2 regions of the Extibacter sp. GGCC_0201 genome follow, and region 1 is predicted to be linked to the other one. Evidence: predicted binding sites of a transcription regulator. Region 1 holds the regulator's gene; the other holds the start of a gene.
What was found. The regulator Rex, encoded in region 1, represses fermentation and respiration genes when NADH is low (regulators of the CRP and FNR family bind a similar motif). The targets are predictions, from matches to a motif close to ATTGTTAANTANTTAACAAT.
Positions count from the first base shown of each region.

Region 2: a site for Rex is predicted at 2,313-2,332, ahead of HJV72_RS16405 (proline racemase family protein). Genes of this name have one in related genera too.

Region 1 covers NZ_JABFCH010000019.1:117-4,549, reverse strand. Annotated here, with positions in the region: gene alr (alanine racemase) at 1-112, opposite strand, end outside; gene HJV72_RS12860 (NAD(P)H-hydrate dehydratase) at 113-1,612, opposite strand; gene HJV72_RS12855 (redox-sensing transcriptional repressor Rex) at 1,735-2,385, opposite strand; gene HJV72_RS12850 (ABC-F family ATP-binding cassette domain-containing protein) at 2,540-4,433, shown strand, end outside.
Region 2 covers NZ_JABFCH010000029.1:41,347-45,779, forward strand. Annotated here, with positions in the region: gene HJV72_RS16390 (sulfurtransferase TusA family protein) at 1-89, shown strand, start outside; gene HJV72_RS16395 (DUF3343 domain-containing protein) at 92-328, shown strand; gene HJV72_RS16400 (TetR/AcrR family transcriptional regulator) at 413-1,000, opposite strand; gene HJV72_RS16405 (proline racemase family protein) at 1,157-2,191, opposite strand; tRNA gene HJV72_RS16410 (tRNA-Sec) at 2,490-2,587, shown strand; gene prdC (proline reductase-associated electron transfer protein PrdC) at 2,734-4,080, shown strand; gene prdA (D-proline reductase (dithiol) proprotein PrdA) at 4,252-4,433, shown strand, end outside.

The DNA.
Region 1 (4,433 bases):
TCACGACACCGAGCATCTTAACCCCTTCTCTGACATTTCGTCTCATCATCTCTATATTATATTCCACCGCATCCAGGTCTATCCTGGCACACACTCTGTTATATGCTTTCATCTATCTGTCCTCCTGTTCTTTCATTGCCCGGCCGGCATACTCGATCAGATCAGATGCCATGACGCTGTAGCATCCTTTATCCAGACATGCAAGTTCCCCTGCCCGGCCGTGCAGATACGTTCCAAGCTCCGCTGCTTCTCTGAGTCCCAGCCCCTGTGACAGCAGGCCTGCTATCACACCTGCGAGCACATCGCCGGAGCCTGCCTTCGCCATGGATGCATTGCCTGACAGGTTCACGTACGGCTGCCTGCCCGCCGACATGGTGACTGTCCGTGCGTCTTTCAGCACGCAGGTGACGCTGTACTCTTCTGCAAAGTCCCGCAGAATCTGCATTCTCTGTGATCTGAGCTCCGGGATGTCCTTCCCTGTCATACGGGACATTTCTTTCATATGCGGCGTAAAGATAAAGTTCTCATGGCGCAGCCGGTCAAGATATTTCTTGTGGTCTGCAATCAGATTCAGCCCGTCTGCATCTATCACGCATGGCACTTCTACATTTTCCATCACTGTCCTGAGTATCTTCCTCGACTTGTCACTCGTCCCGATTCCAGAACCTACGCTCACTACATCTGCCCGGTTCAGCAGCTTGAGCAGTTCGACTTCATCGTAAAAGTCATATGTCTTGATAACCGCTTCCGGCAGAAGCGTCTGCAGTATGACGCGGTTATCCTCCGACGTATATATCTGTACCAGTCCGGCTCCCACTGTATAGGCCGCCTTGGCGTTCAGGAAAGCGGCCCCGGACATGCCCTTGCTCCCTGCGATGATCAGCACCTTCCCATATGTCCCCTTGTTGGAATCGGCCCTGCGCTTAGGAAGGAGGCGCTTGTAATCGCTTTCTTCATATGTAAAGGCCGTACCGCTCTCTTTTTTGACCTCTGATGCATCTATACCGATATCTGCAGTCACTACTTGCCCCGCGTATTCCTTTCCCGGATATAATTCAAGTCCAAGCTTCCTCTCCTGGAACGTCACTGTAGCGTCGGCCCTAAAAGCCGTCCCCATGACAGAGCCGTTGTCCGCACACACGCCGGACGGAATGTCTACCGCCAGCCGGTATCCCTCTGAGCGGTTCATGGCTTCAACAAGTTCCCTGTACCTCCCTTCGAGAGTACGGTTTAGTCCGACGCCAAACAATGCGTCCACGATGATGCTGTACCGGCCTTCTGCATAATCTGTGGCAATCTCAGTTCCCGTCTGCCGCAGACGCTTTATCTGTTCCTTCGTCTCCCGGGAACACTGTCCTTCGTCCCCTGCGAGGACAGCTGTGACCGTATGCCCTTTTTCCGTAAGCATCCTTGCGATAGCAAAGCCGTCTCCTCCGTTATTGCCGGTTCCGCATACGACACATGCCTCCGACAGGTCCAACCTGCTGTCTTCCATGTAGGCCACGCATGCCGCCGCGGCACGTTCCATCAGATCTGATGGAGGAATCTGAAGCTGCTCAATCGTATATTGATCTGCGCGCTTCATCTGGGATGCATTCAGCAGATATTTCATACCTCTCACCTCCTGTTATTTTGCCGGTCTTTTCTAGCCTGCGAAAAGTTCCGGTATATAAAAGAACGTGTAAAGACAAGCCTGTTCTGCACATGCCCATCATTACACGTTTTTATACTTCTTTATTTTTTATCGCTATGTTCTTCGTTATAACGGCCTATGTTATAGGAGAGCCTCATAAGACTCTCGATAAGGTGAACATTTTCGACGATAATATGGTCCGGCAGGTTCAGATCCGTATGTGCAAAATTCCAGATTGCCCTTACCCCATTATCTACCAGGAGATTCGCGACTTCAATCGCCTTGTCTTTCGGGATGGTCAATACGGCAATCTCGACATTGTTATTCTGGACAAAATCTTTCAGCTCATCCATCATACGAATCGGCACGCCTCTGATTGATACTCCGTTTAACCTGGGATTCACATCAAAGATTCCTTTTAAGATAAAGCCCCGTTTTTCGAATGCAGCGTAATTCGCAAGCGCCTGTCCCAGATTACCGGCTCCGATGATGACGATATTGTGATTTTCTTCCAGGCCGAGAATCTTGCCGATTTCTGTATATAGATACTTTACATTATAGCCATATCCCTGTTGTCCGAACCCGCCAAAATTGTTGAGGTCCTGACGAATCTGGGATGCTGTAACTTTCATTCTCTTGCTCAAATCATTGGATGATATTCTTTCAACTCCGTTTTCCAGCAGTTCCCCCAAATATCTGTAATATCTTGGCAGCCTCCGAATCACTGCCTGAGAGATTTCTCTTTCTTCCACTAGCCCACTCACCTTCCTGTTACGTTCTAAAAAATATTATATAGAATTGTCACTTCAAAGTCAAACTTTTAGTTGTATTTTGTCCTATTTTCGATATAATGAATGTTAGCAGAGCCTGCTTTTAAAGCAATGCAGGACGATGCAGGAGGACGTTATGATACTAGCATGCCATGGAATGAATAAAGCATTTGGAGAAGATGTCATCGTAAAAGACGCTTCTTTTCATATAGAGGACTATGAAAAAGCCGCCCTCGTGGGACCGAACGGCGCAGGGAAATCCACCATACTGAAGATGATAGTGGGGGAACTTCCGGCGGATTCCGGGGACGTCATCCTCACGAAAGGCAGGACGATCGGCTATCTCGCGCAGCATCAGGATATGTCGGGCGGCAGCACTATCTACGAAGAAGTAAAGACAGCCAAGGCGGACGTCATAGAGACGGAACGCCAGATACGCGCGATAGAGCTGGAATTGAAGCATCTCGAAGGAGATGCTTTAAAAGCGCGCCTGGATACATATAACCGTCTCACCGCCGTCTTCGAGCGCGCCAACGGCTATGCCTACGAAAGCGAGATAACCGGGGTCCTCAAAGGGCTTGGATTTGACGAGACGGATTTTGCAAAAAAGGTCGACACACTATCCGGAGGGCAGAAAACGAGGGTTTCTCTTGGCAAGCTCCTGCTGACGAAGCCCGACATCCTTCTTCTGGATGAGCCTACCAATCATCTTGACCTCAATTCCATCGCGTGGCTGGAAACATATCTTTTAAACTACCAGGGTGCGGTACTCATCGTCTCCCATGACCGGTATTTCCTGAACAGGGTCGTCACGAAGGTCCTTGAGATTGAACTGGGGACGTTGTCCGTCTTCCTTGGCAATTACAGCCAGTATGCCGAAAAGAAGAAGATGATTCGTGACGCGAAGCTGAAAGAGTACCTGAACCAGCAGCAGGAAATCAAGCACCAGGAGGCGGTCATCGAGAAGCTGCGCTCTTTCAACCGGGAAAAATCCATCAAACGGGCAGAAAGCAGGGAAAAGATGCTTGCCAAGATGCAGCCGGCGGAAAAGCCTCAGGAGGCCGTCACAGAGATACATCTTTCCCTCGAGCCTTCCTGCGTGAGCGGAAATGACGTGCTGAGCGTTGAGCATCTGAGCAAATCTTTCCCTCCCCAGCACCTTTTTTCCGACATAAGCTTTGATATCAAGCGCGGGGAGCATGTCGCTGTCATAGGTGATAATGGTACAGGCAAGACGACGCTGCTTAAGATACTTAACAACGTAATTGGCGCGGACAGCGGAACCTTTACGCTTGGAACGAATGTACAGATTGGCTATTATGACCAGGAGCACCATGTGCTTCATATGGAGAAGACCATTTTTGCTGAGATCTCCGACGATTATCCGAAACTCACCAATACGCAGATACGCAATATGCTGGCAGCATTCCTGTTCACAGGTGACGACGTGTTCAAGCTGATCGGCGACCTGAGCGGCGGTGAGAGGGGGCGCGTATCGCTTGCCAAGCTCATGCTCTCGGAAGCGAATTTCCTCATCCTTGACGAGCCGACCAACCATCTGGACATCACTTCCAAGGAAATCCTGGAAAAGGCTCTGAACGATTACACCGGCACTGTGCTGTATGTGTCACACGACCGTTACTTCATCAACGAGACTGCCACCAGGATTCTGGATCTGGTCAACCAGACTTTCGTCAACTATATAGGCAATTATGATTATTATCTGGAGAAGAAAGAGGAACTGACCGCGGTATATGCAAGAACCGGGCAGTCGGATGATCCATCGGCAGCACCGGAAGAGGTGTCCGAATCTAAACTGAGCTGGCAGGAGCAGAAAGAAGCCCAGGCAAAAGAGCGCAAACGCCAGAATGACCTCAAGAAGACCGAGGAACGCATCAGCAGTCTGGAAGGACGGGACGCCGAGATAGACACGCTCATGACACAAGAAGAGGTATACACCAATTCGGTACGCTGCCAGGAACTGGCAGCAGAAAAAGCTTCCATTCAGACAGAACTCGAAGAATTGTATA
Region 2 (4,433 bases), on a different contig from region 1:
AGATGAACGTAGAAAAGTATGCAAAAGAGCATGGAAAGTCTGCGGTATCGACGGAGAAGGAAGGCTATTTCGAAGTGGTAATCGAATAGGCATGAGAAAAAAAGAGTTAAAACTGGTCGTCACATTCCATACGACGGCTGATGCTATGGCAATGGAGAAGGCGTGTAAGAAACACGGTGCTCCAGGACGGATTATCCCGGTTCCCAGGGCAATATCCGCAGGCTGCGGCCTGTCCTGGTGTGCAGGGCTTGACGACAGGGAACAGATGAAAGAAATGATGGCAAAAGCCGGCATTGAAGAAGAGGACATGCACGAGTGCATGGTTTAGAATAAATGCCGCTGAGATGAACATGCCCCGGAATAAAGGATGGATTCCTGAATTCCGGGGCATGTTTGTGCTGCCGTCTGTTATTTATACACCGTCTACGAATGTGTCAAGCACATGCGGCAGAAGCTTGTCGCTGTACTGGGAAAGTGAGTATTTTCCCTTGAAAAGCGACCAATCATACAGCAGTGCACGTTCAAACATGGCATAGATGGCCATGAGCTCTTCGGCAGTGCTCGTGTTCTTAAATTCTCCTTTTTCCAGACCTTCTTCCAGAATCTCCGTAATCCACTTGAAATAAAAACGTTTGCTGTCAGAAAGAGACTTCTTATCTTTCGTGACAAGCTGTGAAGAATACAGCAGTGCAAGCAGCTTGATATCTACACTTGTCTCTATCATATAAAACAGCTCATGGTTTAAAAACAGGAGCTTGTCATAAGCAGACAGATTCGGGTCAATAACTGCGGCCAGTTCTTCGTATTTTTCATCAAACAGATATGACAGGGAATTAAGCAGTGCTTCTTTCCCTTTGAAATAGTGGTAGAAAGTGCCTTTAGAGGTCTTTGAAGCACAGATGATATCCTCTACGGTCGTCTGCTCATATCCGTTCTTGTAAAACAGATTCCAGGCAGCTTTTACGATGCGGCTCTTCGTTGACTGTCGCTTTCGTGGCATCGTCACCCATTCCCTTCTCTAGATTAACATATCGTGTACCGCGGACAGATGTGCGCTGCACAGCCTGCCTTGATATACCTTTATATAAAGAGAAGCGGATTATGAACTAATCCGCTTCTATAACTACCGCAGTACCAACTTTAATTCCGGCAGATATTAACCGACCTGGAACCCATATTTCAATGGATCTGTTGGGTCGATCAAGTATGTAGCAACACCGGTCAGGTAGCAGCTTCCTGTAATCATAGGAATTACTGCATCGTAGTCAGCGACCTTTGTCGTCTCTTTGATAACACCCTTGAATGTAGTGCCGATAAAGCTTTCGTAGATGAATTCCTCGCCTACGCCGATTTCTCCCCAGTGGTGAAGCGTAGCGAGCTTCGCGCTAGTTCCTGTACCGCATGGTGAGCGGTCAGCCATAGCATCTCCGAAGATTACTACGTTTCTCATGGTTGCTTTGTCCGGGTTAGGTGTCGGTCCATAGAACTCTACCAGATCAACCGTATCAATGTCAAGCAGAGGATGCTTAACCGGAACTTCTTTGTTGATGACATCGAGAAGCTTCATTCCTAATTTTGTGATATCAGGAACCGTCTTCGGGCTGATCTCTTCGATGCCGATCTTCGTCGTATCAACTAATGCGAAAAAGCTTCCGCCGAATGAGATTGTAAATGGAATCTCTTTTCCATCGATTGTAACGGAGAGGTTCTCTTTATAAACGAAAGCCGGTACGTTTGTCAGCGTGACATGCTCAACCTTGCCGTCTTTTACAACAGCTTCTGTACGGATGAGCCCTGCAGGTGCTTCCAGAACGACTTCGTTGACCCCTTCTTTGGACTCTACAAGTCCGGCTTCGACAGCGACGGTAACAGCACCGATCGTACAGTGGCCGCACATGTTAAGGTATCCGCCTGTATCCATGAACATTACGCCGAAGTCAGCTTCTTTGTTGACAGGCTCGCACAGGAATGCCCCAAACATATCATGATGTCCTCTTGGCTCGAACATCAATGCCGTACGAACGTGGTCGTAGTTGTTCTCCATCCATTTTTTCTTTTCAATCATTGTGCTGCCTTCCGGCTCCGGAAATCCTCCAATGACTACACGGCAGAACTCGCCGACGGTGTGAGCGTCCACTACCTGTAATGCCTGCTCAAACCGATCGAAGTTAACATTTGCTTTTAACTCCATAATTCATTACCTCCTTAAAATTTACTCATAGACAATACCTATAAGTTTTTATAAAAACACATCGGAGATTCCCTTGTCTCCTCAGTGCCTTTTACAGAAGAAACCGCATATCGCATATAATAACGATATAAAATTAACAATTAGACCGCATTCTAGTATCACGTTCAGTCTGCTACAATTATTATGTACGATAAACCTTGAAAAGTCAATGATTTTTTGGTAAGATAAAAAGTAAATAAAAACGGTTGAAATATGCATAAAATTGTGTTATAGTCAAGACGCATGAGGCAAGAACCATGGGGGTAGATGGGTGACTGGTGTGCCTCCTAGTCTTCAAAACTAGTGTGGGGCGTTAAGAGCGTCCTGGGTGGGTTCGATTCCCACATGCCTCCGCCAAAAAAGACACATATAGTGTTAAAAAAATAGCGATAACAATATATTGTAATTATAGACAAAATTTATAAATAACGTAAATGGTATGCTGCGGACATGTAATAAGTAAACGGGATGTATGTTTCGTTTTTTACTTATAAAAAAAGAAAATAAAGGAGAAAGATGTCATGGGAAATGTGCAGATTTTATTACGTCAACATGTTGGTGCACCCTGTGAAGCAATCGTAAAGGCTGGGGATGAAGTTAAAAAAGGTACCTTGATTGCAACACCTGCAGGCCTTGGCGCTAACATTTTTTCCAGCGTGTACGGTGTAGTGGAAGAAGTGACGGATGACCGTATTATCATCAAGCCTGATGAAGAGCAGAAAGACGAGTTTGTACCTATTAAAGAAGGCAGCAAGCTTGAGATGGTAAAGGAAGCTGGAATCGTTGGTATGGGCGGTGCCGGATTCCCGACAGGAGTCAAAATCGGGACAGACCTTAATGGCGGCTATGTGTTGGTGAATGCAGCAGAATGCGAGCCGGGACTTCGCCATAACATCCGGCAGCTTGAAGAGCAGACTGATATCACGATCCGCGGGCTGAAATACTGCATGGAAGTCTGTAACGCTGCAAAAGGTATCATTGCTATCAAGAAGAAAAATGAGAAAGCAATACAGATATTAAGAGAAGCCATCAAAGACGAAGATAATATTACGATTCATCTTCTTCCGGATATCTACCCGATGGGAGAGGAAAGAGCAGTCGTAAGAGAAGCGCTTGGAAAGCTTCTGGATCCTACACAGCTTCCTTCTGCGGCAGATGCGGTTGTAATCAACTGTGAGACGCTGCTTCGTATCGCAGAAGCTATAGAGCTTAAAAAGCCTTGCTACAGCAAGAATATGACAGTTATCGGCAAACTGAACGGCGGAAATGAACCACACGTATATATGGACGTTCCGGTTGGAACATGCGTGGGGGATATGATTGAAAAAGCCGGCGGCATCGACGGTACATATGGAGAGATTATCATGGGCGGACCATTTACAGGAAAGTCCACTACATTAGATGCGCCTGTGACAAAGACGACGGGCGGCATCATCGTAACAGTTGAATTTCCAGATTTACACGGCGCTAACGTGGGTCTGTTGGTATGTGCCTGCGGCGGAAGCGAAGACCGTATGCGTGAAATCTGTGAAAAGATGAATGGCAAGGTTGTATCTGTGGCAAGATGTAAGCAGGCAATCGAGCCAAAACCGGGAGCGGCGCTCAAGTGCGAAAATCCTGGAAACTGTCCTGGCCAGGCACAGAAGTGTCTCCAGTTCAAGAAGGATGGAGCTGAATTCATCATTATCGGCAACTGCTCTGACTGTTCAAATACAGTTATGGGTTCCGCGCCGAAACTGAAGCTGAAAACATTCCATCAGACAGACCATGTTATGAGAACAATCGGTCATCCTCTGTACAGGAGACTTACAGTTTCTAAAGAAGTAGACCAGCTTCCGGAAGGAAAATAAGTCTGCGGACAATGGTATTACTGCCGCACATGATGAACTGTAGAAGACCCCCGATTCTTTTACAGGCGGAAGTCGAGAGGTATTTCGTGTATCATATGTGGCTGTATATATAATTTTAATAAGTGCCCAGAATGGATACTTAAGCAAAACCAAACAAGGAGGGAAACAAATATGTCAATCACAGCTGAAACAGCTAAAGAACATGCTCATGATCCTGCCGTATTATGTTGTAGAGCCGAAGCAGGCGTTACAATCGAAGCTGCTAATCTTGAAGATCCAGCGATCTTTGATGATTTGGTAGACTCAGGATTACTGAACCTGGATGGTGCATTGACCATCGAACAAGTTTTAGG